Linked DNA regions of Minwuia thermotolerans. The protein of the gene in region 1 interacts with the protein of each later gene in a pairwise test. Links are inferred from orthologs where the notes say so. Each region holds a gene or a part of one and is shown in the gene's direction. Other genes may lie near its edges.

Region 1 (15,114 bases):
TCCTCGGCCAGGCACTCGTTCAGGATCGGGCTCATGTCATCCACGTCCAGGAAGACGACGGCGCGGCGGATGCGGCCCTTCTGATCGCTGATGCTGGCGCCGCAGCGGCTGAAGTAGAAATGGTCCGCGACCAGCAGCTTGCCGCCCTCGATCCAGCGCTGCGAGGCCTTCTCGTAGAAGGTCTCGTAGTTCCGCGAGCCGAGCGCCACGACCAGGATGTGAGCGTTGTCGAGGGCTTCCGAGCCGCCCTGGTCGATCGAGGCGTGGGTCAGGCCGGCGAAGGCGGGCGGGCGGTGGAACCCGGCGACCATATCCATCACGGCCCGCGTGCCATCGACCGGCCGGAGATCGAGAGGTTCGTGCAGCACGTGGATGCGGATGGGCGCGTCGAACTTGGTGACGTAGGTCGCCTCCGTATCGGCGAATTCGCGTCCGAAAGCGACGATCTCGAAGCCCCGCACGACATCTGCTTCCGTGAAGTCACCGTGCTGGCCCGGCGTCGCGCACCCGGCCAGCAGGAGGGTCGCGGCCAGCAGAGCCACCAGGACCCGAAGGGACATCAAGGCTTCTTCCCGCCGCCGATCCTCGGTTCCTCGCCGGTGACCAGCCGCCGGATATTGCCGCGGTGCTTGAGATAGATCAGGGCGGCCAGGACGACGTCGAGTTCCATTGCCAGCGGGCCGTGCAGGTAGAAGGCCAGAACAGGGGTCGCGATGGCCATCACCAGCGCCGCCAGCGAGGAGTAGCGAGTCAGGAACGCGACCGCCAGCCAGATGGCGCAGGCGGCGAGGCCGACGTGGAAGTGCAGCGCCAGCGCGATGCCCAGAAAGGTGGCCACGCCCTTGCCGCCGCGGAAGGCCAGGTAGACGGGGAAGAGGTGACCGAGGAAGGCGCCGATGGCCGCCAGAACCTCGCCATTGGGACCGTAGAGATGTCCGGCGATCAGCACGGCCGCGGCGCCCTTGCCCCCGTCGAGCAGCAGGGTGATGAGCGCCAGATCCTTCCGCCCCGTGCGCAGGACATTGGTCGCGCCGATATTGCCAGAACCGATCCGGCGCACGTCGCCGAGTCCGGCGACGGAGGTCAGCACCACGCCGAAAGGCACCGAGCCCAGCAGATAGGCGACAAGCAGGGTGCCGCCAAGCTGGACCGGCGCGACGCCGATCTGGCCGAGGACGAGGGCGAGGTCGGAATACATGGCCGCTACTTTTCGACCCGGCGGACGAAGACGGTGCGCCCGTCGACCACGGTGCGCACGGCGTGGCCCTGCAGCGGGCGCTCATCGAAGGGCGAGTTCTTGGATTTCGATCGGAACTTCTTCGAATCCACAACCCATGGCGCCTCGGGATCGAAGATCACCAGGTCGGCCGGCCGGCCCGGCTCCAGAACCCCGCAGTCGAGACCCAGCAGCCGCGCCGGATTGCAGGTCATGCAGGCGAGCACCGTCAACAGCGGCACGCCCTCGCTCATGTTGAGCTGCAGACCCAGCGCCAGCATGGTTTCCAGTCCGACCACACCGAAGGCCGCCTGCTCGAACGTCTGGCGTTTCGCCTCCGGATCCTCCGGCGTGTGCTGGGAGGCAATGACATCGATCGTGCCGTCGCGGATCGCTTCGACGACCGCGCGGCGGTCGTCCTCGGAGCGCAGCGGCGGCGAGACCTTGGCGAAGGTCCGGTAGCCCGAGACTTCGTGCTCGTTCAGGGTGAAGTAGTGCGGCGCCGTTCCGCACGACACCCTCAATCCCGCCTTCTTGGCGCGGCGCATGGCGTCCAGCGCATCGGCGGTGGTCAGCTGCGCGGCGTGATAGCGCGCGCCGGTGAGTTCCACCAGGCGCAGGTCGCGTTCGACCATGATCGTCTCGGCCGCCGTCGGGATGCCGGAGAGGCCGAGACGGGTCGCCAGCTCGCCGGCGTTCATCACGCCGCTGGCCAGTGTCGGCTCCTCGGCGTGCTGGACGATCAGGGCGTCGAAAGCCGTGGAATAGCTCAGCGCCCGGCGCAGGATATTGGCATTGGCGATGGCGCGGTCGCCGTCGGTGAAGGCGACGGCGCCGGCCGCCTTCAGCAGCCCGAACTCGGTAAGCTGCGCTCCTGCAAGGCCCTGGGTCGCCGCGGCGAAGGGGCGGATGTGGACGTCCGAACCCTCGTTGGCGCGGCGGAGCACGTATTCGACCAGCGCGACATTGTCGATCACCGGATCCGTGTTGGGCAGGGTGCAGAGCGTGGTGACGCCGCCCGCGCGGGCCGCGGCCGCGGCGCTGGCGAAGCTTTCCTTGTGCTCCGCGCCCGGCTCCCCGACCACGACGTGCATGTCCACCAGTCCCGGCGCCAGGCAGAGGCCGGCGAGGTCGACGACCTCGGTCCGGTCCGGCAGGCCTCTGGGGAAGATGTCAGGGCCGACGGCGGCGATCCGCTCATCCTCGATCAGCAGATGGCCCGTTTCGTCACGGCCGCTGGCGGGATCCAGAATGCGGCCGTTCATGTAGGCGATGCGGTGGCTAGCCATTGGCCGGTCCCCCGTTGCCCTGTTTCGGCGTCAGCAGCAGCAGCACGGCCATGCGTACGGCAACGCCCATCTCGACCTGTTCGCGGATGACGCTGCGGTGAATGTCGTCGGCGACCTCCGTATCGATCTCCACGCCCCGGTTCATCGGCCCCGGATGCATGATCAGCGCGTCCGGCTTGGCGCAGGCCAGCTTGTCGTGATCGAGCCCGTAATAGTGGAAGTATTCGCGCACGGATGGCAGGAAGGAGCCGGTCATCCGCTCTCGCTGAAGGCGCAGCATCATCACCACGTCGGCGTCCTTCAGTCCCTCGCGCATGTCGATGAAGGGCGTGGCGCCGAGCCGGGCGATCCCCGTCGGCAGCAGCGTCGGCGGGGCGATCACGCGGACATGCGCGCCCATCGTGTTCAGCAGATGGATGTTGGACCGCGCCACCCGGCTGTGGGCCACATCGCCGCAGATCGCGACCGTGAGACCCTCCAGACGCTTCAGGCGCTGGCGGATGGTCAGGGCGTCCAGCAGCGCCTGGGTCGGATGTTCGTGCTTGCCGTCGCCGGCGTTGATGACGGCGCAGTCCATCTTCTGGGCCAGCAGGTCCACCGCGCCCGAATCGGGATGGCGGACCACCAGCACGTCGGGGTGCATGGCGTTCAGCGTCATCGCCGTGTCGATGAGGGTCTCGCCCTTCTTGGTGGAGGAGACTTCGGTATTCATGTTGATGACGTCGATACCGAGGCGCTTGCCCGCCAGTTCGAAGGAGGTCAGCGTCCGCGTCGAATTTTCGAAGAACAGGTTGATCTGGGTTCGGCCGTAGAGATCGGTGCGATGCTTGTTGGCCTGCCGGTTCTGGTCGATGAACCGCTCCGACAGGTCAAGAATACGCTCGATGTCGCCACGGCTGAGGTTCTGCGTCCCCAGCAGGTGCCGGTGGGGGAAGGGCAGATCGAAGGCGTCGTCCGCATGGTCCATGAAGCCCGGACAATAGGGGCAAGCGCCGTCCGTGCAAGGGGGCAAATCGGATTTCTGAAAGGCTGTCCCGGGGTTGCCGCCGCGGGCCCCGTTTCAGGCTGGCGGACCGCCCGCGTCGTGCTGGTCGCGGCGCTGCAGTTTCCTTGCCCAGCGCTTCTGGCGCGCCTCGCGGAAGCGGATGATGAATCGCCTGGACCAGACATAGCCGATCCATGCTGTCCCCACGGCCCAGGGAATCGAGCCGATGAACAGGGGCAGGCCCCAGACCTTGAACAGCGTGAGCGTGCCGATCCAGAGCCCTTCCAGGAAACTGGAATCGGCGTTCACGACGTCAGTGAGCTGGGCCGTGAAGGTGCCGAAACCGATCGAGCCGAGTTCGTCGAAACGGCCGAGCATGAGCTGTCCGGTGAGCAGGAAGGTGTAGTAGATCGGGCCGATGGTGAAGATGTTGGTCACCCACACCCAGGCCAATGCGGCCACGAGGTGGAACTGGAACCGGGTGGCGATGGCCCGCGCCAGCGCCCAGATGCCGAAAACGGCGATGAGCTGGATCCCGACCGTCGGCGTGAAGGCCACGGCGAGGCCGACGGCGACACCCCGGGCGACGTGCTCGGGCGGCATCTGGCCGCGTTTCAGGGGAATGATGAGCCGATAGCGGGTCAGCCGTCCCAGATTGGTCATCGGACCGCGCGCATCGCGGCCTCTGTCTGTGTCCATCGCGCTCAAGAACCGGCTGCCTCCAACTGGCGTTGGCGGATAGTACCCATATCATTGTGACGGGAAAGGGGTGTCCATATGCAGAATCCGCGCGGGCGCCCCCCGCGCGACGAGAAGCCGCGCCAGGCCCGCCCGGTCGAGTCCCGAATCGATGAGGCTCCGCAGGCTTTCCGCGCCATGACGCTTGGACAGCTTGACGCCGTCCTCGCCGGTCAGAAGTTCGTGATGGGCGTAGTGTGGCGTCGCCAGCCCCAGCAGGCGCTGCAGCAGGACGTGCACATGGGTGGCGTGAAACAGGTCGAGCCCGCGGATCACGTCGGTGATCCCCTGGGCGGCGTCGTCGACCGTCACCGCGAGGTGATAGCTCGTGCCGATGTCCTTGCGGGCCAGCACCACGTCGCCCCAGCCCCTGCCGTCCCATGTCTGCGCGCCGGCACGGGCGTCCGTCCAGGTCACCGGCCCGGCCGCCCCTAGTGCGGCGGCGAGATCCAGCCGCCAGGCCGCCGGCTCGCCTGCGGCGATGCGCGCGCGCGCCGCTTCCCGCGGCAGCGCGCGGCAGGTGCCGGGGTAGATGGGCCCCTCCAGACCCTCCGCCGTCGCCAGTTCCCGGACATCGGCGCGGGTACAGAAGCAGGGATAGACCAGCCCGCGGCGTTCCAGCGCCGCCAGCGCGGCGCGGTAGTGTGGCATACGCTCCGACTGCCGCCAGACCGGTTCCTCCCAGGCGAGGCCGAGCCAGGCGAGATCGTCGAAGATCATCGCCTCGTATTCGGGCCTGCATCGCGTCGTGTCGATGTCCTCGATGCGCAGCAGCAGGCGGCCCCCGGCCATCCTGGCCGCCTCGCCGCACAGCAGCGCCGAGAGGGCGTGGCCCAGGTGAAGGGGGCCAGTGGGACTGGGCGCGAAGCGGGTGATGAAGGTCATGCTGGCTCGACAGTGACGGTGGCTGCGCTCTATTTAGCGTTCCATGTCACTGCGCTTCAAATCGGGAGAGACGCCGGAGCTTCGGGCGGCGATGGAGGCGCTGTTCGCTGCCGACCCGGATCTCCGGCGCGCGCGGCAGGTCGCCGGCGCACTGCCAGACCGCAGCCGCGCGCCGGGTCTCAAGTCCCTGATGATGCTGATCGTCGAGCAGCAGGTCTCCGTCGCGTCGGCGCGTGCGATCTGGGCCCGCGTAGAGGCGGGGACGAAGCCCTTTTCGGCCCGCCGCTACCTCGATCATGACGAGGAAGCGCTGCGCGGCTTCGGCCTGAGCCGCCCGAAGATGGTCTACACGCGCGCGCTGGCGCAGGCGGTGACCGACGGCGACCTGCCGCTGCGGCGGCTCAAGTCCATGACCGACGCCGAGGCGATGGCGGCGCTGACGGCGGTGAAGGGCATCGGGCGCTGGACGGCCGAAGTCTATCTGCTGTTCGCGCTGCAGCGCCCCGATATCTTTCCGGCGGGCGATCTGGCGCTGCAGGCGGCGGCGCAGGATCTCAAGGGTCTGCCGGCGCGGCCCGACGAAAACCAGCTCGCCGCCATGGCGGAAGCATGGCGGCCCCATCGCGGCGTCGCCGCGCGTCTGCTCTGGCGCTATTATGGCGTCACCCGCCGGCGCGCCGATCCGGTTTCGGTGTGAATGTTCCCTTGATGGTGAAGGCTCCATGAAACAGCTCTCCGGCCCCCGCGTGCCGCCTGCCAGCGGCGGCAAGCCGAAACAGCTCGTCGTCCTGGTGCATGGCTATGGCGCCGACGGCAATGACCTGATCGCGCTGGCGCCCTATCTGCAGCGCGCCCTGCCGGAGGCCGCATTCGTGGCGCCCGACGGTCCGGACCCCTGCGGTTCGGCGCCCATCGGGCGGGAGTGGTTTCCGATCTCGCTGGACGATCCGGCGATGATGAGCCGCGATCCCGAGAGGCTGGCCGAACGCTATGCGGCGATGGCCGACCGCGCCACCGACGCAGCCCCGGCGCTCGATGGGTTCATCGACGAAGAGCTGGCGCGCCACGGGCTCGACGGCGGCGCGCTGGCGCTGGTCGGGTTCAGCCAGGGCACGATGATGTCGCTGCATCTGGGACTGCGCCGGCCGACACCGCCGGCGGCCATCGTCGGCTTTTCCGGCGCCCTGCTGGGTCCGGAGGCGCTGGCCGGGGAGCAGGTCGCGCCGGTGCCGGTGCAACTGGTCCACGGCGACCAGGACGACCTGGTGCCGCCGCTGGCCATGTTCTGGGCCGCGGCCGGCCTCGGACGCGCCGGCGTGCCGGTCGCCTTCCACATCTCCGCCGGCATCGGTCACGGCATCGCTCCGGACGGCATCGAGATCGCCACGCGGCATCTCGCGCTGGCCTTCGCCGGCCGGCTCCGCTGCGCCGGTCCCGTATCCTGCGCCATCGGCTGAGGGATATCTTGTGTCATATTTCCGTCAGCGCCACCGGATATGGATTCCCTAAGCGGTTGCGCTTTCGATTCGCCGGAGAGACAATCCGCACGCGGCCTGAACAGTTAAGGATTCGCCTGGGGGCAAGCCCGTGTATCTGAAGCCCGAGAAATATCCCGCGCTGGTGCTCAATGCGGATTTCCGGCCGCTCAGCTATTTTCCGCTCTCGGTCTGGCCCTGGCAGGAGGCCGTGAAGGCCGCCTATCTGGAGCGGGTCAACATCATCCAGTTTTACGACCGGCAGGTATCCAGCCCCAGCCTCTCGATGCAGTTGCCCAGCGTCATCGCGCTGAAGGAATACATCCGGCCCGCCGCCTATCCGGCGTTCACGCGCTTCAACCTGTTCCTGCGCGACCGCTTCCGTTGCCAGTATTGCGGCTCGACGGAGGATCTGACCTTCGACCACGTGATCCCGCGCCGGGCCGGTGGGCGCACGACCTGGGAGAATGTCGTCGCCGCCTGCGCGCCGTGCAACATTCGCAAGGGCGGCCGCATGCCGGCCCGCGCCCAGATGCATCCGCGCCGTGCGCCGATGCGCCCGACGGTCCATCAACTCAACGATGTCGGCCGCTCCTTCCCGCCGAATTATCTGCACGACAGCTGGCGGGACTACCTCTACTGGGATACCGAACTGGAACCTTGATCTCTCCTGAAACGCCGCCGGTTCATCACTTGTCAAGGCCCGTGAATTATGACTAGCGGTCCCAATCGGCAGCGGCTAGAACGGATTATCGTTTCCGTTGTCCCGGCAACGATACAACGCTTCCGAATGAGGGGTTGAGTGTAGCGTGCGACGTCCGTCGAAACCGCTGGCGGCACGTATGGCAAGTCCCATGAGCTTGCTGGTGAACCGCTTTTCCCTGGCGGCCCTTGTGGCGGCGTCGGTGATGTTGCTCGCGGCAGGCGGTTCGGGCCTGCCTGCGGTCGAAAGGGCGCGGACGGCGATTCTGGACGTCGCCGCCCCCGTGCTGGACGTGCTTTCCCGCCCCGTTGCCGCGGTCAACGCGGCCCTGGAGGAGGCGGACAGCGTCCTCCGGGTCTACGAAGAGAACGCCCGGCTGCGCGAGGAGAACGCCCGGCTGATGCACTGGCAGGAAGTCGCGCGGCAGCTGGAGCGCGACAACGCCCAGTATCGCAGCCTGCTCAGCGTGCGCAGTCACGACGATGTCCGCTACATCACCGCCCGGGTAATCGGCGAAAGCGGCGGGCCGTTCGTCCGCACCCTGGTGCTGGCCGCCGGCGAACGCGACGGCGTCGCCCCGCAGCAGGCCGTCGTCAATGCCCGCGGCCTGGTCGGGCGGGTGACGGAGACGGGCCGCAATGCCTCGCGCATCCTGCTGATCACCGACCTCAACAGCCGCGTGCCCGTCCTGGTCGAGGACAGCCGCCGCCGCGCCATCCTTTCCGGCGACAATACCGCCCGGCCGCGTCTGGAATTCATGGAGGCGGAGACCCGGGCGCGTCCCGGCGACCGCATCGTCACCTCCGGCCATGGCGGCGTCTTCCCGCCCGGCCTGCCGGTGGGCGTGGTCGCCCGAGCCGAACAGGGAGACGTGCGTATCCGGCCCTTTGTCGAATGGTCGCGGCTGGAGATGGTCAACGTGCTGCGCTACAGCCCGCCATCGCTGGACCCGGGGGCCAACGGGCCGTGAGCGACGACCGCATCTGGCATCCGTCCAGGCTGCTGCTGGCGCTGCCGGGGCTGGTGACTGTGCTTCTGATCCTGGTCGGCAGCGTCCCCATCGGCGCACCTCTGGTCGGTCCGGTCCTGCCGGCCTTCGGCATGATCGCCGTCTTCGTCTTCGCGGTGCAGCGGCCCGATCTGATGCCTCACTGGCTGGCCTTCCTGATCGGCCTTGCGCAGGATCTCGTTACCGGCGGTCCGCTGGGTCTCAACGCGCTGCTGCTGATGGTCGTGCAGGCGGTCTGCGCCGGGCAGCGCCGTTTTCTGGTCGGACGGCCCTTCGCCCTGGCCTGGGCCGGCTTCGCCGTGATCGCACTGCCGGCCGCTCTCGCCCAGTGGCTGATCGCCTGCATCTACTTCGCCGAGATCGTGCCGATCGGCGATGTGATGCTGCAGGCCGGTTCGACTGTGGCGCTGTTTCCCTTCGTCGCTGCGCCGCTGCTCTATGTCGCGCACCGCCTCGGACAGGAGCAGCCGGCGTGAAGCAGCGGGTCGAGAAGGCGCGGTTTCCCGTCTTCACCCGGCGGGCGGCGATCCTGGGCGGGGCCAAGCTCGGCCTGATGGGACTGCTGGCGGGGCGGCTCTATTACCTGCAGGTGCTGGAATCCGACCAATACCGTATGCAGGCCGACGAGAACCGCATGAACCTGCGCCTGCTGGCCCCGCCGCGCGGGCGTATCCTCGACCGCAACGGCCTGCCCGTGGCGACCAACCGCCAGAATTTCCGCGTCGTCATCGTGCCCGAGCAGACGAGTTCGGTGTCCGGAACCCTGGATGCGTTGAACCGCATCGTGTCCGTCAGCGACCATGAACGGGAGCGGGTGCTGAAGGAGGCTGCGCGCAAGCGCAGCTTCGTGCCCATCGCTGTGGTCGACAACCTGACATGGGAGGAATTCGCGCGGATCAACGTGCGCAGTCCCGAACTGCCCGGCATCCAGCTCGATGTGGGCGACACCCGGGACTATCCCTATGGCGCGCACCTGGCCCATGCCGTCGGCTATGTCGCCCCGGTTTCGGAGGCCGACCTGAAGAACGGCGACGGCGACCCGTTACTGGAACTGCCCGGATTCCGCGTCGGCAAGCGCGGGCTGGAACGCAGCCAGGAATCCCGGCTGCGGGGTGCGGCCGGCAATCAGCGCGTCGAGGTCAACGCTTTCGGCCGTGTGATCCGCGAACTCTCCCGCACCGAGGGCCGGCCCGGCGCCGACGTCCGCATGACACTTGACGCTCGGCTGCAGCGCTTCGCCATGCGCCGGTTCGCGGGCAACAGCGGTTCGGTCGTGGTGATGGATGTCCATTCCGGCGAACTGCTGGTCATGGCCTCCACGCCGACCTTCGATCCCAATGCCTTCAACGTCGGGCTCAGCAACGCGGAATGGCGGCGTCTGACGACCAATCCCCGCAATCCCCTGACCAACAAGGCCGTCGCCGGCCGCTACCCGCCGGGTTCCACCTTCAAGATGGCCGTGGCGCTGGCGGCGCTGGAGGCCGGGGCCATCGACGCGGGACATCGGGTCTTCTGCAATGGCCGCCACCAGCTCGGCAACCACACCTTCCATTGCTGGAAACGCTGGGGGCACGGCTGGATGAATCTGACCGAGGCAATCACCCAGAGCTGCGACATCTACTTCTACGACATCGCCCGCAAGGTCGGCATCGAGCGCATCGCCGACATGGCCGAGAAACTCGGCCTGGGCCGGAAGCTGCTGCCCGATCTGCCGGGCGAGAGCGCCGGGCTGGTGCCGCGCAAGATGTGGAAGGAGGCGCATTTCGGCGAATCCTGGCAGCTCGGCGAGACGCTGATCGCCGGTATCGGCCAGGGCTATCTGCTGACGACGCCGCTGCAGCTCGTCACCATGACCGCGCGCCTCGCCAACGGCCGCCATGCCGTCACGCCGACGATCCTGCGCCGGCCGGCGGATGAACTCGCCGCCGAACCCGCGCCCCTCGGCATTTCCGTCGAGGCGCTGGATCTGGTGCGGGAGGGCATGAACCGCGTGGTCAACGGCGAACGGGGTACGGCGCGCGCCTCCAGCATCGATCGGGAGGGCTGGGAGATGGCGGGCAAGACCGGCACCGCCCAGGTGCGCCGCATCACCAAGGCCGAGCGGCTTTCGGGCGTGCTCAAGAACGAGGAACTGGAGTGGCGCAGCCGCGATCACGCGCTGTTCGTCGCCTACGCGCCTGTCCACGCGCCGCGCTACGCCATCGCTGTGGTCGCCGAGCACGGCGGCAGCGGCTCCTCGACGGCGGCGCCGATCGCCCGCGATATCCTGGAGGAGACCCTTCGCCTGGATCCCTCCAAGCCCGAGGTCGCGGGGCGTGCCCCGGTCTCGGAGGAGGGCTGAGCCGTGGCAATGACCTATCGCAGGGGCGACGCGCATCTGGGCCTGGGCCGCAAGCTGCTCGCCCTGAACTGGGGCCTGGTTGTGCTGCTCGCGCTGGTCGCGGGCATCGGTTTCGCCATGCTCTATTCGGCCGCCAACGGCTCGCTCGAGCCGTGGGCGATCCGGCAGATGATGCGCTTCGGCGTCGGTCTGGCGCTGATGGTGGTGATCGCCCTGATCGACATCCGCTTCTGGATGCGCTGGGCCTATCTGATCTATTTCGGCGCGCTGGTCCTGCTCATCGGCGTCGAGGTCGCCGGCACCACGGGCATGGGCGCGACCCGCTGGATCAGCCTCGGCTTCATCAACCTGCAGCCGTCCGAGTTGATGAAGATCGCGCTCGTGCTGGCGCTCGCGCGCTATTTCCACGGACTTTCGCTGGAGGAGGCGGGGCGGGTGCTGTGGCTGGTCCCGCCCTTGCTGCTGATCGCCGTTCCGACGGCTCTGGTGCTGCGCCAGCCCGATCTCGGCACGGCCCTGCTGCTGGCCGCGGGCGGCGCGGTGATCTTCTTCCTCGCCGGCGTGCGGATCTGGAAGTTCGCGCTCGCCATCGCCGTGGCCGTCGCCGCCCTGCCGATCGCCTGGTCGCAGCTCCACGACTACCAGAAGGGCCGGGTGATGACCTTCTTCAACCCGGAGCGCGATCCGCTGGGCGCGGGCTATCACATCCTGCAGTCGAAGATCGCGCTGGGCTCGGGGGGCGTCTCCGGCAAGGGATTTCTCGAGGGCACGCAGAGCCACCTCAACTTCCTGCCCGAGATGCGCACCGACTTCATCTTCACCATGCTGGCGGAGGAATTCGGCATGATGGGCGGGCTGGCGCTGCTGGCGATCTACACGCTGATCCTGATCTACGCCTATGTGATCGGCTTCCGCAGCCGCAACCAGTTCGGCCGGCTGGTGGCGATCGGCATCGCCGCGACGTTCTTCCTCTACGTCTTCATCAATGTGGGCATGGTCACCGGCATCCTGCCGGTCGTGGGCGTGCCGCTGCCGCTGATCTCGTATGGCGGCACGGCCATGCTGACGCTGCTGATCGGTTTTGGTCTGATCCTGTCGGTGTCGATCCACCGTCAGGTCGAGATTCCCCGCGCCAGCGGCTGACCGGCCCGCTCAGGACCCGCCGGCCAGCGCCGCGCGGATCAGATCCTGGGCTTCCTCGCTGTCCCACTCCGCCGGACCGACGAGACGGCCGAGTTCCCGGCCGCTGCGCCCGATCAGTATGGTGACCGGCAGGCCGAACGCCTGCAGGCGCATGCCGGTCCGCGCCGTGGGATCGATGTAGAAATCCAGGTTCTCCACCCCGATTTCGTCCAGGAAAGCCTTCGCCTTGTCGGCGCCCGACCGGTCCAGCGAGATCGCCACCAGGCTGAAATCCGGATCGTCGATGGCTTCGGCCAGCCGGTCCAGCGAGGGCATCTCGTGCCGGCACGGCGCGCACCACGTCGCCCAGAGATTGACCAGCACCACCTGTCCCTCGAAGTCGGCCAGGCTCCTCTCGGCGCCATCGGCGTCCTGGAACGCGATCGCCTCCAGCGGCCTGGGCTCCGCGTGTGCGGTGAAGTTCGCCACCTCGCCGGCGGCGAATTTCGCCAGCGGGGGTTCCGCTGCCGCGGCAGTCAGATTAAGGAACGTGATGGCGACGAGCGCCGGCAGCAGACGCAACTTCATTCAGGTCCTCCGGGTATCCATGTCCGACAAAGATGCCAGCAATATCATGTGGGGCGGCCGTTTCGCCGGCGGCCCCGCGAAGGTGATGGAGAAGATCAACGCCTCCATCGATTATGACAAGCGCTTCTATGCCCAGGACATCCGGGGTTCGATCGCGCATGCGACCATGTTGGCCGATCGGGGTGTGCTGACAAGGGAAGACCTGACGGCCATCACCGACGGGCTGAACACGATCCTGCGAGAGATCGGTGAGGGCCGGTTCGAATTCTCCGCCGCGCTGGAGGACATCCACATGAACGTGGAGGCGCGCCTGCGCGAGCTGATCGGCGATGCCGCGGGCCGTCTGCACACCGCGCGCAGCCGTAACGACCAGGTGGCGACCGACTTCAGGCTCTGGCTGCGCGACGCCATCGACCGCCTGGACGGCATGCTGGCCGACTTCCAGCGGGCGCTGCTGGCGCAGGCCGAAGCCCACGCCGAGACCGCGATGCCCGGCTTCACTCACCTGCAGGTGGCGCAGCCGGTGACCTTCGGCCATCACATGATGGCCTATCTGGAGATGACGGCGCGTGACCGCGACCGCTTCGCCGAAACGCGGCGACGGCTGAATGAATGCCCGCTCGGCGCGGCTGCCCTGGCCGGCACTTCCTTCCCGATCGACCGGGAAGCAACGGCGGCTGCGCTGGGTTTCGACCGGCCGACGGCGAACAGTCTGGACTCGGTCTCCGACCGGGACTTCGCCCTGGACTACCTGCACGCCGCCAGCGTCTGCGCGATGCACCTGTCGCGCCTGGCGGAGGAACTGGTGATCTGGTCTTCGGCGCAGTTCGGTTTTGTGAAGATGTCGGATGCCTTCTCGACCGGCTCGTCGATCATGCCGCAGAAACGAAATCCCGACGCCGCCGAACTGGTCAGGGCCAAGATCGGCCGCATCACCGGTTCCTATGTCGCGCTGACGACGGTCATGAAGGGCCTGCCCATGACCTATGGCAAGGACATGCAGGAGGACAAGGAGGCGGTCTTCGACGCCGCCGACACGATCGAGCTGTCGGTCACGGCCATGACCGGGATGATCGCCGACATGTCGCCGGATGCCGGCGCGATGGGCCGCGCGGCCGCCCAGGGTTTCGCCACCGCCACCGACTTCGCCGACTGGCTGGTGCAGAACCTCGACATGCCTTTCCGCGAGGCCCATCACGCCACCGGCGCCGCCGTGCGCATGGCCGAAGCGAAGGGCTGCGACCTGGGCGACCTCTCGCTGGAGGAGCTCCGCTCGATCGCGCCCGGCGTGAGCGAGGCCGTTTTCGAGGCGCTGACCGTCGAGCGCGCCGTGCACGGGCGCAACTCCTATGGCGGCACCGCGCCGGCGCAGGTCCGCGCCCAGATCGAACGCTGGAAGGAGAAGCTGGCATGAGACCTCTCCTGATCCTGTTGGCCGTCGCCGTCCTGGCGCTCGGCGCCTGCGGCAAGAAGGGCAATCCGAAGACGCCTTCGGAAGCAGCCGCCGCTGCGGCGTCCGTGGACGCCGAGGAGAAGAAGCAGCAATGAACTATTTCGATTACCGCGGCGGCCGGCTCCATGCCGAGGGCGTGCCGCTGGCGACGATCGCGGCGGAGGTCGGCACGCCGGCCTATGTCTATTCGGCGGCGACGCTCCGGCGGCACTACAAGGTCTTCGCCGGCGCCCTGGCCAGCGCCTCGCCGGGTGTGAAGCATCTGATCTGCTATTCGCTGAAGGCGAACTCCAACCAGGCCGTGATCCGGGTGCTGGCTGATCTCGGCTCCGGCGCCGATGTCGTCTCCCTGGGCGAACTCCGGCGCGCCCTGGCCGCCGGCATTCCGGGCGGAAAGATCGTCTTCTCCGGCGTCGGCAAGACGGCTCCGGAGATGCGGGCCGCGCTGGAGGCCGGCATCCGGCAGTTCAACGTGGAAAGCGAGCCGGAGCTGGAAGTGCTGGCCGCGGTTGCGGGCTCGATGGGCCTGCGAGCGCCGGTTGCCTTCCGCGTCAACCCGGACGTGGACGCGGAGACCCACGCCAAGATCTCCACCGGCAAGAAGGAAAACAAGTTCGGCGTGCCGTTCGAACGCGCCAGGGAGATCTACCGCTGGGCCGCGACCCACCCGTCCATCGAGATCGTCGGCGTGGACGTCCACATCGGCTCCCAGCTCACCAACCTGACGCCGTTCGAACGCGCCTTCGCGAAGGTTGCGGAACTGGTCCACGCGCTGCGCGATGACGGCCATGCCATCCGTTCGGTCGATCTGGGCGGCGGTCTGGGCATTCCCTACGAACGCAACGCGCCCTGGCCGCATCCGGACGCCTATGCCGGCGTCGTCCAGCGCACGGTCGGCAATCTGGGCTGTGAACTGATCTTCGAGCCGGGCCGGATGATCGCCGGGAACGCGGGCGTGCTGATGGCCTCGGTGATCTACGTCAAACAGGGGCAGGACCGGAAATTCATCATCCTCGACGCGGCGATGAACGACCTCATCCGCCCGGCGATGTACGACGCCCGCCACGAGGTGATGACCGAACGCGAGCCGGCGCCAGACAGCGCCTTCGAGAAAGTCGACCTGGTCGGGCCGGTCTGCGAGAGCGGCGACATGTTCGCTCGGGATTGTGAAGTGCCCCCTCTCGCCGCGGGTGATATCGTCTGTTTCGAGACTGCGGGCGCCTATGGCGCGGTGATGTCGTCGACCTACAATACCCGGCCACTGGTCGCCGAGGTGATGGTGGACGGCGATCGTTTCGCCGTGGTCCGTC
Region 2 (15,179 bases), on another replicon or contig:
GCAGGTGTGAAGACCGCCCTCGACATGATCACCTCCGGCGACATGGTTCCCGCGCCGAAGGCCAGGGAAGCCGGCATCGTCGACGAGATCGTCGACGACCTGATCCCCGGCGCGGTCGCGTTCGCCGAGAAGCTGGTCGCCGAGGGCGCGCCGCTGAAGGTGATTTCCGCCGGCCGCGGCAAGCTGGACGAGGCCGACCCGGCCATCTTCGACGAATACCGCGCCCAGGTGGCGAAGAAGGCGCGCGGCGTGCTGGCGCCGCAGAACTGCATCGCCGCGGTCGAGGCCGCGGTGAAGGCCTCGAGTTTCGAGGACGGGCTGAAGCGCGAGCGGGAGCTGTTCGCCGAGCTGATGGAGAGCCCGCAGCGCGCCGCCCAGATCCACATCTTCTTCGGCGAGCGCGAGGTCGCCAAGATTCCGGATCTGCCCAAAGGCACCGAGGCAAAGAAGATCGGCAAGGTCGCCATCATCGGCTGCGGCACCATGGGTGGCGGCATCGCCATGAACTTCGCCAATGTCGGCATCCCCGTGACCATCGTCGAAAACGAGCAGGCGGCGCTGGACCGGGGCTTCGGCATCATCCGGAAGAACTACGAGAACTCGGCGAAGCGCGGCCGCTTCCCCATGGACGAAGTCGAGAAGCGCATGGGCCGGCTGACGCCCACCACCAGCTATGACGACATCGCCGACGCCGACATCGTCATCGAGGCCGTCTTCGAGGAAATGGGCCTGAAGAAGGAAATCTTCGCGAAGCTGGACCAGGTGATGAAGCCCGGCGCGGTGCTGGCCACCAACACCTCGACGCTGGACATCGACGAGATCGCATCCGCCACGAAGCGGCCGGAGGACGTCATCGGCACCCACTTCTTCAGCCCGGCCAACGTCATGCGGCTGCTGGAGAATGTCCGCGGCGAGAAGTCGAGCCCGGAGACCATCCAGACCGTCATGGACATGGGCAAGAAGATCGGCAAGGTCGCCGTGCTGGCCGGCAACTGCCACGGCTTCATCGGCAACCGCATGCTGCATCCCTATCGCCGCCAGGCCGAGTTCCTGGTCGAGGAAGGGGCGCAGCCCGAGGACATCGACCGCGTCATCTACGACTTCGGCTTCGCCATGGGCCCGTTCGCCATGGGCGACCTGGCCGGACTGGACGTCGGCTACCGCGTGCGCCAGCACCAGCTCAAGACCTGGCCGCAGGGCAAGCGCTACTCCTCTCTGGGCGACAAGATCGTCGAGATGGGCCGTCACGGCCAGAAGACCGGCGCCGGCTGGTTCCTCTACGAAGAGGGCGACCGCACGCCGAAGCCGGATCCGGTCATCAAGGAACTGATCGAGAAGCATGCGGCCGAAGCCGGGCTCAAGCGCCGCGCGGTCAGCGACGAGGAAATCCTGGAACGCTGCATCTACGCCCTGGTCAACGAGGGCGCGAAGATCCTGGAGGAGGGCATCGCCATCCGGCCGGTCGACATCGACATCACCTATGTCTACGGCTACGCCTTCCCGAAACATCGCGGCGGGCCGATGCACTACGCCGACCATGTCGGCCTGGACAAGGTTCTGGCGCGCATCCGCCATTTCCACGAGATCTCCGGCGAGGACGAGTGGAAGCCGGCGAAGCTGATCGAGGATCTCGTGGCCCAGGGCAAGGGCTTCAAGGACTTCACACGTTGAGCTGCTTCAACCGGCGTTCCGGCCGGTCACGGTCATGCGCCGAATGATCCCCCGCCCGTCCCGCTGAAGCGGGCCACCTTCCCCCTTCGGGAAGGGGGAGGGCCGGGGTGGGGGACGGGCCTGCGCGCCGCGGACCGACTGCCCGGAGGTGGGGGACGGGCCTGCGCGCCGCGGACCGACTGCCCGGAAAGAAAAAGGCCCCGGCGGCGACGCCGGGGCCTTTCTTCGGTCTGGTTCTGCGGTTCAGTTCCGCGGGCGCCGCCGCCACCAGCCGCGCTTGGGCGGTCCGGCGTCGGCCACTTCCTCGGCCGGCTCCGGCTCGTCCTCGTTGGCGGGTTGCGCCACTTCCACGGGCCGGGCGGCATCGACGCTTTCTTCGGTCTTCTCTTCCGCGGCCTGCGCCGGTTCCGGCTCGGCCTCGGTAACGGGCTCGGCACCGGCTGTCTCCCCGGCTTCGGCCGGGGTCCCGTCCGCCGGCGCGGCGGGTTCCTGGTCCGCGTCCGCCCGAGCGTCGGTCTGAACGGCTTCGGGCTCGGACCCGGTGGCCGGACGCGGCGCCGGTTCGGCAGCCTCGGCGGCGGCCGGAACCTCCTCGTTCACCGCCTCTTCCGCCGGCGCTTCCTCGTTCACCGGCTCCTCGGCAGTCGCGGCCGGCTCGGCCTCGTTGTCGTCGGCCGCCGGTTCCTCGCCGCCCGTGGGCTGGATTTCCTCGGCGTCCTCGTCATTCGGCACCGCGGCGGCCATCACGAAGGGCGAATCCTCGCCATCGCTCCTGCGGCCCCGCCGGCGGCGGCCGCCACGGCGGCCCCGGCGACGGCGCTTGCCATCCTCGTCCTCGTCATCGTCGGAGGCGCCGCCTTCGTCGGCTCCGGACTTCGGCTGCGATTCCTCGGCGCGGGTGCTCTCGCCGTCCTTGTCTCTGCTCTCGCCGTCCTTGTCGCCGCTCTCTTCAGGCTGCTGGCCGCCGCCACGGCGGCGACGGCGGGAGGACCGCCGGCGGCGTCCGCCGCGCTCCTCGTCGCCGTCCTGCGCGTCGTCCCCGTCACGCTCCTCCGCCTCGTCGGCCTCTTCGGCCTCCTCGGCTTCGTCCGCTTCTTCGGCCTCCTCGGGCTCGATGGGCTGACGCCAGCTTTCGTCCAGCGCCTCGGCGCCAGGCTCCTTGGCGGTCACCCGCTCGATGCGGAAATCGGGCGCAAGCAGCTCCTCGTCGGCAGCGATCTCGACGCGGAAGCCGTAGCGCTGCTCGATCTCCGCCAGGGCGTGGCGCTTGTTGTTGATCACATAGATCGCGATCGCCGTCGGCATGTTCACCAGGATCTCGGCGGAGCGGTCGCGGATGCCCTCCTCCTCGATGGCCCGCAGGATGTGCAGCGAGGCCGAATCGATCGAGCGCACGCGCCCGCTGCCGCCGCAATGGGGGCAGGTCTCCATGTTGACGTCCTGCACGCCCGGACGGAGCCGCTGGCGCGACATCTCGAGCAGGCCGAAATGACTGATGCGTCCGACCTGGATGCGCGCCCGGTCGACCTTCAGGCATTCCTTGAGCTTGCGCTCGACCGAGCGGTTGTTGCGCTGGTCCTCCATGTCGATGAAGTCGATGACGATCAGCCCGGCCAGATCGCGCAGGCGGAGCTGGCGGGCGACTTCCTCGGCCGCCTCCAGGTTCGTCTTGTAGGCCGTCTCCTCGACGGAGCGGCCGCGCGTCGACTTGCCGGAGTTGACGTCGACGGCCACCAGCGCCTCGGCGGAATCGATCACAATGTAGCCGCCAGACGGCAGGGTGACTTCCTTGGAGTACATGGTGTCGAGCTGCGGCTCGACCTGGTAGCGGTGCAGCAGCGGAATGCGGTCGCGATAGGGCTGCACCCGCTTGGCGTGCGACGGCATGATCCGCTTCATGAAGTCCTTGGCGACGCGGTAGCCCTCTTCGCCCGCCACCAGCACTTCCTCGATCTCCTTGGAATAGAAGTCGCGGATGGCGCGCGTGATCAGCGAGGCTTCCTCGTAGACCAGCGCCGGCGCCGTCGATTGCAGCGTCAGATCCCGGATATCGTCCCAAAGCTTGAGCAGGAACTCGAAGTCACGCCGGATCTCGGATTTCGTGCGCGCGGCGCCGGCGGTGCGCACGATGACGCCCGTACCCTCCGGCACCTCCAGCTCGCCGACGACGCTCTTCAGCTTGCGCCGGTCCTGGGCGTTGGTGATCTTGCGGCTGATGCCGCCGCCGCGGGCGGTGTTGGGCATCAGGACGCAGTAGCGGCCGGCCAGCGAAAGATAGGTGGTCAGCGCGGCGCCCTTGTTGCCGCGCTCCTCCTTGACGACCTGCACCAGGATGATCTGGCGGCGCTTGATCACTTCCTGGATCTTGTAGGGGCGGGAGGAGGAGATGCGCCTTGGCGAGACTTCCTCGTCGACCTCGTCGCCGCCGACGCTCTCGACCGGACCCTCGGCGTCATCCTCGCCATTGCCGTTCTCGGATGCAGGGGCGCGGCCGCCACGGCGGCGGCCCCGGCCGCGGCCACGGCCGCGGCGCTTCGGCTGATCGCCGCCGTCATCCTCGTCGTCGTCGGTTTCGGCGATCTCCGCCTCTTCCTGCTCGGCGACGCGGGCGACCTCCTTGCGCTGCTCGGCCAGCAACGCTTCGCGGTCGGCGATCGGGATCTGGTAGTAGTCGGGATGGATCTCGTTGAACGCCAGGAAACCATGGCGGTTGCCGCCGAACTCCACGAACGCCGCCTGCAGGGACGGTTCGACGCGAGTAACCTTGGCGAGATAGATGTTGCCCTTCAGGGGCTTGCGGCTGCCGACCTCGAAATCGAATTCCTCGAGTCGGTTGCCCTTGACGATGACGACCCGGGTTTCCTCAGGATGGGCCGCATCGATCAGCATGCGCGTGGCCATAAGCCAAATCTCCTAGGCGGCGCGCGTCCGGGCGAGCAACGGGACGGCGGCCGTCATATGTTGTCGCGGAGCTTGCAGGGCCGGGCGCCATTCACCGAACGGTCGCGCCGCATGAATCGGCTGCGCCAGGGCGTGGTCCCTTGCCGTGCGACCCGCCGCCACTAGGCGGCCGGGAAGCCTCGCAGTTTCACTTAAGATTCAATCACCGACCGGTGGCTGTCGAAGAAACGCCTCGACAGGAAGAGCCCTTCCGCGTCTGGACCTTGGGCAGCGAACGACCGTATTCACGCTATCCGAATCAGGCGTTTCGATCGTGGAAATCTCTCCGGCCACCCGAGCTGACTATCCGTAGGGGTTCATCCTTCACCAACGTCCCGCCCCGCCAAACCGGCGGCTGCAGTACGGGCGATTGAAACTCGCGGATCGGACACTAGCAAATTGCGAGTCCATTCAGCAAGCCTCCTCGACGCCCCTTGTGACAATTGCCGCACCCTCCACGATGCGGCCGCGATTCGCCGCTATATTGGCCCCGATGATTCGCCTGCTCGCGATCCTCGCCGCCGTCGTGCTCACGGCCGCGCCCGCCGGCGCCGCCAGCCTCATCAAGGGTGTCCGCACCGGTGAGCATGTCGGTCTGACGCGTGTTGTCGTCGACCTTTCGGGGGAGGCCGAGTGGAACCTGTTCGTGCTCGACGACCCCTTCCGCGTGGTGATCGACATCGAGGACGCGGCCTGGCAGCTGGAGGCCCGGCCCGATCCGCCGCGTGGCCTGATCCGCGACATGCGCTATGGCCGCTTCGCCGCAAATACCGGGCGGCTGGTGCTGGAGACGGAGCTGCCGGTCCTGGCCGAACGCCAGTTCATGCTGGCGCCCGCGGCCGGCCAGGGGCACCGGCTGGTGATCGACCTTCGTCCCGCCAGCGACACCGAGTTCCGGAGCGCCCGGAATGAGGCGGTCGCCCGCCTCACCAGCCCGCCGCCGGCGAGACCCGCCGTCCGCGACCTTGGCGCCGGCGTCCCGCCGCTGCCGCCGCCCCGGCCGGCCACCCGGATGACCGTCGTCGTCGACCCGGGCCATGGCGGCGTCGATCCCGGAGCGCTGGGCGTTCGCGGCACGCACGAGAAGCAGGTCGTACTGGATGTGGGCCGCCGGCTGCGGGACGTCCTGGTCGCGACGGGACGCTACCGCGTTGTGATGACGCGGGAGGACGACCGGTTCATTTCACTGCGCGATCGCGTCGAGATCGCCCGGCGCGCGCGGGCCGACCTGTTCGTCTCGCTGCACGCCGACGCGGCGCCGCGGCGGTCGGTGGGCGGCGCAGGCGTCTACACGCTTTCGGAAACCGCCTCGGACAAGGAAACGGAGGCGCTGGCGCGGCGCGAGAACCAGTCCGATCTGCTGGCCGGCATGGACATCGCCGGCAGCGCGGACGAGGTCACCAACCTGATCCTGATCGATCTGGTCCAGCGCGAGACCATGAACAACTCGGCGCGCTTCGCCCGGGTGGCCGTGGACGAGATCGGCCGCACCATAGAACTGCGCAGCAACCCGCACCGTTTCGCGGGCTTCCGGGTGCTGAAGGCGCCTGACGTGCCCTCCGTGCTTGTGGAGCTGGGTTTCCTCTCCAATCCCGACGAGGAGCGCAAGCTGATCTCCCGCGACTGGCAGGATCGCGTCGCCCGGGCGCTGACGGAAGCGATCGACGCGTATTTCCGCCTGCGACAAAAGTAGTGTTGCCCTTGCCTACCCGGCACCACATTTCAGGGTTAGAACCTGACCCGAACCGGTCGCGGACGAACCGGGGAGCCGAGAAAGCGTCGGGACCGAAGAACGGAGTTGGACCGCGAACATGAGAATCCTGTTCAGGATCCTTGCCTGGCTGTCGGTCCTCGGGGTGATCGGACTGATCACGGCGGCGGGGGCCGGCTACTACGTCTATTGGCATTTCGGCCGCGACCTGCCCGAGCACGACCAACTCGCCAGTTACGAGCCTCCGGTGGCGACACGCGTCTATGCCGGCGACGGCCGGCTGATGGCGGAATACGCGCGCGAACATCGCCTGTTCGTGCCGATCGAGGCGGTGCCGCCGCGGGTCATCCACGCCTTCCTGGCTGCCGAGGACGCGGAATTCTATCAACACCCCGGCGTCGACCTGAAGGCGATCGCCCGCGCCGTGGTCCAGAACATCCGCAACTACGGCAAGGACCGCCGGCCGGTCGGCGCTTCCACGATCACCCAGCAGGTTGCCAAGAACTTCCTGCTGACCAACGAGGTCTCGATCACGCGCAAGATCAAGGAAGCGATCCTGGCGCTGCGCATCGAGCAGGCCTATTCCAAGGACCATATCCTCGAACTCTATCTGAACGAGATCTATCTCGGTCAGGGCGCCTATGGCGTAGCCTCGGCGTCTCTCACCTATTTCGACAAGCCGCTGGACGAGCTGACGGTCGACGAGGCGGCCTTTCTCGCGGCCCTGCCCAAGGCGCCGAACAACTACAATCCGTTCCGCCACAACGAGCGGGCGCGGGCCCGGCGCGACTGGGTGATCGACCGGATGGCGGTCGAGAACATGATCGATCCGCGCACCGCCGACGAGGCCAGGGCGCAGCCGCTGCAGGCCACCCGCCAGCGCGAGGTGGAACTGGTGGAGGCGAGCTGGTTCGCCGAGGAGGTGCGCCGCGAACTGAAGAACCGCTACGGCGATTCCGGGCTCTACTCCGGCGGCCTTTCGGTGCAGGCCACCGTCGAGCCGGCGCTGCAGCGCATCGCCCGGCACGCCCTGCGCGAAGGCCTGGTCGCCTATGACCGCCGCCATGGCTATCGCGGCCCCTTCGGCCGGCTGAGCGAAACGGAGATGGCCGACTGGGCCGGATCGCTGGCCGCCACGGAACGGCCGGTCGGCGCGCCGGATCACTGGGAGATCGCGGTCGTGCTGGAGGCGGGGGCGAACGAAGCGCGCCTCGGCCTCATGGGCGGCGAAAGCATCGTCATGCCGCTGGAGCGGCTGCAATGGGCGCGCGAGCCTCTGTCCGAGGGCAAGACCGGCCCGACGCCGTCGCGGACCTCCGACATTTTCGGCCGCGGCGACCTGGTGCTGATCGGCCCGGATACCGAGGAGCCCGACAAGCCGCAGCTCCGCCAGATCCCGAAGATCAACGGCGCGGTCGTGGCGATGGATCCGCACACCGGCCGCGTGCTGGCGCTGGTCGGCGGCTTTTCCAGCGAACGCTCCGAGTTCAACCGCGCCACCCAGGCGGCGCGCCAGCCCGGCTCCGCCTTCAAGCCCTTCGTCTACGCCGCCGCGCTGGAGAGCGGCTTCACGCCGGCCAGTATCATTCTCGACGCGCCTTTCGTCATCGACCAGGGTGCGGGACAGGGCAAGTGGAAGCCGTCGAACTACTCCAACCGCTTCTACGGTCCGTCGACCCTCAGGCTGGGCATCGAGAAATCACGCAACCTGATGACCGTGCGCCTGGCCCAGACACTCGGCATGGCGACGGTGGCGGACTATGCCGAGCGCTTCGAGATCTACGACGACATGCCGGAGGCCCTGTCCTACGCGCTTGGCGCCGGCGAGACCACGCTGCTCAGGCTGACCACCGCCTACGCCATGCTGGTCAATGGCGGGCGGCAGATCGAGCCGACCCTGATCGACCGCGTACAGGACCGCCGCGGCGCCACGGTCTACAGCCACGACGCGCTGAACTGCGGCGATTGCGGCATCGACAACTGGACCGATGAGGCGGAGCCGCAGCTGGTCGACCGGCGCGAACAGGTGATCCGCCGCAGCACCGCCTATCAGATGGTCTCCCTGCTGGAGGGCGTCGTGAAGCGCGGCACGGGCGTGCGCGTTTCGGCCGTCGGCAAGCCGCTCGCCGGCAAGACCGGAACCACCAACGAAAGCCGCGATACATGGTTCGTCGGCTTCTCGCCCGATCTGGCCCTCGGCGTCTTCGCCGGATTCGACGAACCGGCGCCGCTGGGTGACGGCGAAACCGGCTCCAGCGTGGCCGCGCCGATCTTCCGCGACATCATGGATGCCTGGCTGAAGGACAAGCCGTCGACGCCATTCCGGGTGCCGCCGGACATCCGTCTGGTGCGGATCGATGCGCGCTCCGGCACGCCGGTGTCCGGTTCCGGCAGCGACGTGATCCTGGAAGCCTTCAAGACGGAGGCGGAACAGCGCGCGGTCGCCACCGTGCGCGCCGACACCGGCATGGAGGCCCGCGGCGAGGGCGTGCTGGACGGCATCGGCGCCGATGGCGCGGTCCAGCCTGCCGCCGACCGCGCGCCGAACGGGGCGGATCCGACGCCGGACAAGCTGCCGGTCAAGCGCGACAAGGCCAAGGACCTGGTCGACGGCGTCTACTGACGCGCCGTCGGACGCCGGCGAATCTGCCGCGCAAAACGGGTGGTTTTCATCCACCGTCCTTTTGCTCTAGTTTGCGCCTCCTTCCGATCCAACGGCAACGAATCGCGGGACGAACATGCGCGCCGAAACCGAAAATCTCATCCAGGAAATCAAGCAGTCGCTGGAACTGCTGAGGAGGCGTCTTTGACTGGGAAGACGCCCTTCGCCGACTGGATGAACTGAACGCCCTTTCCGAGGATCCCGACCTCTGGAACGACCCCGACCGCGCCCAGAAGCTGATGCGCGAACGCACGGCGCTGGAACAGGGCATCACGTCCCAGCGCGGCATGGAGCAGGAACTGGAGGATACCTCCGAACTGATCCTGCTGGGTGAGGAAGAAGATGACGCCGCCACGGTGGAAGAAGGCGAAGCTGCGCTCCAGCGGCTGAAGGAGAAGGTCGACAAGCGCGAGCTGGAGGCTCTTCTCTCGGGCGAGGCCGACGCCAATGACAGCTATCTGGAAGTCCATGCCGGCGCCGGCGGCACGGAAAGCCAGGACTGGGCCGAGATGCTTCTGCGCATGTATGTCCGCTGGGCCGAGGCGCATGGCTACAAGGTCGAGTGGATCGAGGAGAGCGGCGGCGAGGAGGCCGGCATCAAGTCGGCCACGGTCCGGGTTTCCGGCCACAACGCCTATGGCTGGCTGAAATCGGAGAGCGGCGTGCACCGCCTGGTGCGTATCTCCCCCTTCGACAGCCAGAGCCGCCGCCATACCAGCTTCGCCTCCGTCGGCGCCTTTCCGGTGATCGACGACGAGATCGAGATCGAGATCGAGGACAAGGACCTGCGGGTCGACACCTACCGCGCCTCCGGCGCCGGCGGTCAGCACGTCAACCGCACGGACTCGGCGGTGCGCATCACCCACGAGCCGACCGGCATCGTGGTGCAGTGCCAGAGCGACCGCAGCCAGCACAAGAACCGCGAAGCGGCGATGAAGATGCTCAAGGCCAGGCTGTACGAGCGGGAACTGCAGATGCGCGAGGCCGAAGAGCAGGCGATGCGCGACGCCCAGTCGGATATCGGCTGGGGCCACCAGATCCGGTCCTACGTCCTGCACCCCTACCAGATGGTCAAGGACCTCCGGACCGGCGAGGAGACGGGCGACACCCAGGGCGTGCTCAACGGCAAGCTCGACCGCTTCATGGAGGCCGCCCTGGCTCACCGCGTGGGCGGCAGCGAAGAAGCCGGCGCCTGAGCGGAGACGGCCGCCGAGTCCTTCAGGAACCTTCCTCGCCGCGCCAGTCGCCCGGCGTGAAACCCAGCGCGGCGACGTCGTCGGCTGGCTGGGTCGCGCCGACAAAGGCCAGGCCGTCCGGCGCAACCATCGCCACCCTACCGTCGTCCAGCCGGTAGACGTCGTAGCAGTATCGGTTGGCGTTCAGCCGGGGCGAGCCGATGATGCAGAAGCCGTCATCCTCGACGCGCCATTCGGAGCGGATCGTGTTGCCGGTCAGGTAGCTGCCCGGGAACCATTGCAGCAGGCCACCGCCGGGTTCCGCCAGCAGACCCCACCAGCCGCGCGGGCCCGCGGCGGGAAAGGCGGCGCGGCCGTCGAAGAACCGCCGCAGTTCGGCGTCCTCCATGCGCTCGCCACCGCGGGCGATGACGTGCTCGCGGGTGGCGACCATGCCATCGTTCTCGAGCGACAGCGGATCGGTGCAGCTCTCGAAGGCGACCGGGATGCCCTCCAGAAAGTCCCGCACGCAGCGCGCATAGAGACCGTCGAAAGCGCGGTGCCAGGTGGCGCCGTGGCCGGCCAGGTCGGGCGGCCGGTCGAGCACGAAGATGCTCTCTCCGACCCGGTCGCCATGCAGTTCGCCGATCGCCTCGGCACGGCCGCCGGGATCGTACTGATCGCCCCGGAAGAAGCCGAAGAACAGGCGGTAGCGGCCGAGCGGCGCGATCAGTTCCCTGAAGTCGGCGTCGCTGTCCGCGTAGCGCGGATTGGTTCGGCCGTCCCAGGTTTCAGCGCGGCCGTGGGCGGCCGGCACCATGATGAAGGCGCCGTCGATGGCGAGATCGCTGGCCTGGGCCGCGCCCAGGATCTGCCAGGCGCCTCGGGACTGACCGTTGAGATAGACCCGGGCGTAGCCGCGGCGGCGCATCTCGCGGACCGTCTCGGCGATCCGGGCGTTGATCTCGGCCTCGTTGTCGATGCCGTAGTCGTAGTGCGCGATGTTGAGACGATAGGTGTCCCAGCCCTCCTTGTTCGTCTGGCGCAGGAAAAAGGGTGCGCGCTCATGGTCGAGGGAGGGGGGATAACGGTCGCCGCCGAACCCGGGGATGTGGACGATCACGCCTCTGGCGCGTTCCGGTCCGATGTTGTCGTGCTTCCATGGCACGATCAGGCGGGAACGGACTCCGGTCTCGAAGACCTCCGGCCCCGGCCAGATCTTGCGGTCGCGGATCGAGTGCACCAGGCAGTCGCCCTTGTGGCCGAAGCGGCGGCAGACCTCCTGCACCTGGGCGACGTATTCGCGGTCCGTGCCGTCGCAGCCGGGTCCGCTGCAGCGCCAGTAGGTGGCGTAGCCCCCATCGGGGGCGACCACGAAGGCCAGCGGCCAGGGTTCCTCCCGGTATCGCGCCAGCTTGCGCTTGACGCCGAGCGACAGCGTCGGCGGGTAGCCATCGGCAAGCGCCGGTCTGGCGCGCGAGACCAGGGTCTGGCTGACGTCCTGCTGGGCCGCGGACTGTTCGGCGGCGCAGGCATGAGCGACAGTGAGAAGCGCCAGCGCGGCAAGCGCCCGCAGCGTCAGACGAATGCTATGCAAGTGGCTCCTCGTCAGGTTTCCATCCTGGCGATGGTCTGTCCTTCGGCGACGGCTTCGTCCTTGGCGACCAGGATCTCGGTGACCTTGCCGGCCGCCGGCGCACCCACCGGGATCTCCATCTTCATGGATTCCAGGATCACCACAGGATCGTCCTCGTCGACCGACTGGCCCACTTCGGCCTCGATCTGCCAGACCTTGCCCGCGATTTCCGATTTGATCTCGATCTCAGCCATCCGGCTCCCTCCCCTGGCGAATTCCAGCGGCGCAAACTAGTGCCTCGGAAAGCGTTCCGCCAGCCCGTTCGAACTACCGCGAATTGGTTAATCAATCCTTGGCTGGCGGCGGAAAGCGAAAGCGGAAATCGCAATGGCCGGCGCCGGAAAGGATCGTCTGGCTGCGCGTCAGGCTCGCTTCGGCGTTGAATCCCTCGGCGAAAGCGAAGTCGCGGTTGCAAGACAGGATCGCGCCGAGTTCGGGGATGCCCAGGGCGCGGTAGAGTTCGGCGTAGCGGCAGCGCGTGACGTTGAAGTCGAGCTTCTCCGGCGTCTGTTCGAGGACTTCGATCTCCAGCGCGCCGTCCTGACGCCAGTACTTCATCGATTCCAGGAAGGTCGCCGGATCGTCGCCGCCCATGGCCTCGGCCAGCTCGCCGCCCTGCGCCTTCGCCAGTCGCACCACCGTGTCGCGAACCACCTCCAGCACCCGTTCGCGGCCGAATTCCTCGGCCAGCGCCTCGATCAGCGGCGCGACGATGCGGGCCTCGGTCTCGCGCCGCGTCAGCACGCCGATGCGCTGGGTCAGGGTGTCGGCGGGGGCTTCGGACTCTTCCTCGCTCACGGTCTCTCTCCGATCCTGGGCATGGGCTGGTCCCATGATAGGCGGCGGAGAGCGCTCAGGCCACCCGCGGCGCCAGCGCCGCGACCCAGGCGGCGGCTTCATGCGGATTGACGGTGGCGCGGCGGATCAGGCGGTCGAAATGCTGGGTCAGGGCCTGAATCTGGTCGGTGCCGTAGAGCACCAGGTACATGTCGCCCACATAGACCGCCGCCCGCTGCGGGCCGAATACCGTGTAGGGGGCGGAGAAGGCCTGCTGCTCGTCATAGAGGAACAGGCGGAAGGTCGGATAGAGTTCGGCCAGCAGATCCGCCATCTGCCGCACCTGCTCCAGACGCTGTGCTGGCGGCAGCTGCCGCCAGCGCCCCTCCCCCAGGGCGAAGGATTCCAGCCGCTGCAGCGGCATGCACGCTTCCATGTCCGTCTCGGGAAGGCGGCTGTAGGCGAGCCGGCGCCCCGCCTCCCGGATCAGGGTCGAGGGCCGCGGTCCGCCGTCACGGCCATGTTCGAACCGGATCACGTCGTCAGTACGCAACAGGTCCGGCAGGGAAGCGGGCACATAACGGATCTTGTAGCCGGCGGCCTCCCGGTGCCATTCGGCCAGACGCGTGTCGTCGGCGCTGGCGGCCCGTTCCTCGATCTCCAGCGTCGGCGCCACCTCCGCGGCCGTCCGGTCGTCCTGGCTCAGGCCCAGCAGCCAGTCGAGACTGACATGATGCTGCTGGGCGATGCTGGTTAGCGTCTCCGCCCGCGGCAGGCGCGTCGAACGGCCCGACAGCAGCTGGCTGAGCGCCGAGCGGTCGAGCCCGACCGACTGGGCGAACCTGGCGTTGGAGCCCTGGAAACGGCTCAGCACCTGCTCCAGCCGTTCGCGGAAGATCGCACCCAGTTCCCGCTTGTCGCGCACTCGACGCCTCCATTCGGTGATAATTCACAACAAAAGGAGATTTGCAGCGCAGAATCAACATTTGTGATGCATAGGCGCGCTATTCACGACGCACGCGCTGGTGTTCCATCGCGCCATGACGACATCGAGATGGACGACGCTCCGACCGGAATGGCCCACGGTCGGACTGATCATTCTGTGCACGTCGGCCTGGGCGGCCGGCGTCTGGGCCATCGGACATTGGGAGACGTGGTGGCTGCTGCCCTTGCTGGCGTTGCCGGTCGCGCTGCATTCGTCGCTGCAGCACGAGGCGATTCACGGCCACCCGACACGGAGCCGCGGTATCAACGAGGCGCTGGTCTTTCCCGCCGTCGGGCTGTTCCTGCCCTATCGGCGGTTTCGCGCCCTGCATCTGCGCCACCATCGCGCGCCGGACCTGACCGAACCGCTGGGCGATCCCGAAAGCCCCTATGTGACGCCGGACCGATGGGCCGCCCTGCCCCGCTGGCGGCGCGTGCTGCTGACCGTCAACAACACCCTCGCAGGCCGGCTCGTGCTGGGGCCGCCGCTGTCGCTCGTGCGGCTCGTCGCCGACGACCTGGCGGCCTGGCGTACCGGCCGCGGGGACATCGCCCGCGACTGGATGCTGCACCTGCCGGCGCTTGCGCCGGTGCTGATCTGGCTCTGGTTCAGCGGCGTGCCGCTCTGGCTCTACGCCCTGCTGGCGGCCTGGCCGGGCATGGCGGTGCTGTCGGTGCGCACCTTCGCCGAGCACCGCCGGGTGGCAGACCGGGCGGGGCGCACTGCTGTGGTTGAACGCGGCGGTTGGCTCGGGCTGATCTTTCTCAACAACCACCTGCACGCGGCGCATCACCGCTTTCCCTTTGCGCCCTGGTACCGCTTGCCGGCGCTCTGCCGGCGGATGCAGGATCAGGGCATGATTACGGGCGACCGTTTCCGCAGTTATGGCGAGATATTCCGGCGCTACGCTTTCCGCGTGCGCGAGCCCGTGGCGGACCCGCTGGCGCGGCTAGGCCGGTGATCGCCGCGCTGCCCATGTACGACTGGCCGGTGCTGCAGCCGGCCAATGACCGCTTCTGGCGGACCCTCGTGGAACGCCTTCGGGACGCCGGCATCGACGCGCCCGGGGAACTGAACCGGCACGACAATCATGCGGCGCTCCGGGGGCGGGACGACCTGCTGCTCGCCCAGACCTGCGGCCTGCCCTTCAATACCCGGCTGAAGGACCGCGTGCGCTACGTCGCGACGCCGGTCCACGCGATGGAAGGCTGCCGCGAGGCACGCTATTCGAGCGCCATCGTCACCCGCCGGGGCTTCGATCCGGACCGGCGAACGCCCGAAGCGCTCCGCGGCTTGCGGCTCGCCGTCAACGGCACGGATTCCTGGTCCGGCTACGAGGTCGTGAAGCGCTGGTTCGCCGCCGGCGGCACACCGATGCCGGCGCCGCATCTGGTCAGCGGCGGGCATCTCCGGTCGATGCAGGCGGTCGCCGAGGGACAGGCGGACGTCGCCGCGATCGACGCCATCGCCCTCGGCCTGGCAAGGAACCATCTGCCCGAACTCGCCGGCCATCTGCAGGTCATCGGCTGGACCGAATCGCGGCCCGCGCCACCTTTCGTCACCGCCGGGCCGGCTGATGACGAGACCGTCGCCGCACTCCGGACCGCGCTGCACGACGCCCT

The links.
Region 2: the proteins of mrdA (region 1) and CWC60_RS16935 interact in binary tests that used the Escherichia coli proteins (3 or more experiments, as listed by UniProt). The link is inferred for Minwuia thermotolerans from one-to-one orthologs.

What each region holds. Positions count from the first base shown.
Region 1 is NZ_PIGG01000081.1:117,237-132,350, forward strand. Bases 8,208-11,206 are described here. They hold mrdA (penicillin-binding protein 2), read left to right. Parts: upstream 8,208-8,772; coding sequence 8,773-10,641; downstream 10,642-11,206. Other genes in these bases: mreC (rod shape-determining protein MreC), read left to right, coding at 8,208-8,261; mreD (rod shape-determining protein MreD), read left to right, coding at 8,258-8,776; rodA (rod shape-determining protein RodA), read left to right, coding at 10,651-11,206. Outside these bases: CWC60_RS22860 (DUF2927 domain-containing protein), read right to left, coding at 1-560; glycerol-3-phosphate 1-O-acyltransferase PlsY, read right to left, coding at 560-1,198; pyrC (dihydroorotase), read right to left, coding at 1,204-2,505; CWC60_RS22875 (aspartate carbamoyltransferase catalytic subunit), read right to left, coding at 2,498-3,472; CWC60_RS22880 (DUF2062 domain-containing protein), read right to left, coding at 3,566-4,189; tRNA glutamyl-Q(34) synthetase GluQRS, read right to left, coding at 4,241-5,113; CWC60_RS22890 (DNA-3-methyladenine glycosylase family protein), read left to right, coding at 5,157-5,810; CWC60_RS22895 (alpha/beta hydrolase), read left to right, coding at 5,836-6,570; CWC60_RS22900 (HNH endonuclease), read left to right, coding at 6,701-7,252; more of mreC, read left to right, coding at 7,443-8,207; more of rodA, read left to right, coding at 11,207-11,784; CWC60_RS22925 (TlpA family protein disulfide reductase), read right to left, coding at 11,794-12,351; argH (argininosuccinate lyase), read left to right, coding at 12,371-13,765; CWC60_RS23805 (hypothetical protein), read left to right, coding at 13,762-13,899; lysA (diaminopimelate decarboxylase), read left to right, coding at 13,896-15,114. UniProt on the Escherichia coli protein: Catalyzes cross-linking of the peptidoglycan cell wall. Responsible for the determination of the rod shape of the cell. Is probably required for lateral peptidoglycan synthesis and maintenance of the correct diameter during lateral and centripetal growth.
Region 2 is NZ_PIGG01000061.1:24,684-39,862, forward strand. Bases 6,120-9,183 are described here. They hold CWC60_RS16935 (penicillin-binding protein 1A), read left to right. Parts: upstream 6,120-6,422; coding sequence 6,423-8,945; downstream 8,946-9,183. Other genes in these bases: CWC60_RS16930 (N-acetylmuramoyl-L-alanine amidase), read left to right, coding at 6,120-6,304. Also shown: CWC60_RS16920 (3-hydroxyacyl-CoA dehydrogenase NAD-binding domain-containing protein), read left to right, coding at 1-1,671; CWC60_RS16925 (ribonuclease E/G), read right to left, coding at 1,915-4,572; more of CWC60_RS16930, read left to right, coding at 5,105-6,119; CWC60_RS16945 (hypothetical protein), read right to left, coding at 10,203-11,756; CWC60_RS16950 (acyl-CoA carboxylase biotin carboxyl carrier protein subunit), read right to left, coding at 11,768-11,989; CWC60_RS16955 (L-2-amino-thiazoline-4-carboxylic acid hydrolase), read right to left, coding at 12,081-12,593; CWC60_RS16960 (helix-turn-helix domain-containing protein), read right to left, coding at 12,649-13,497; CWC60_RS16965 (fatty acid desaturase), read left to right, coding at 13,613-14,518; CWC60_RS16970 (phosphate/phosphite/phosphonate ABC transporter substrate-binding protein), read left to right, coding at 14,515-15,179. UniProt on the Escherichia coli protein: Cell wall formation. Synthesis of cross-linked peptidoglycan from the lipid intermediates.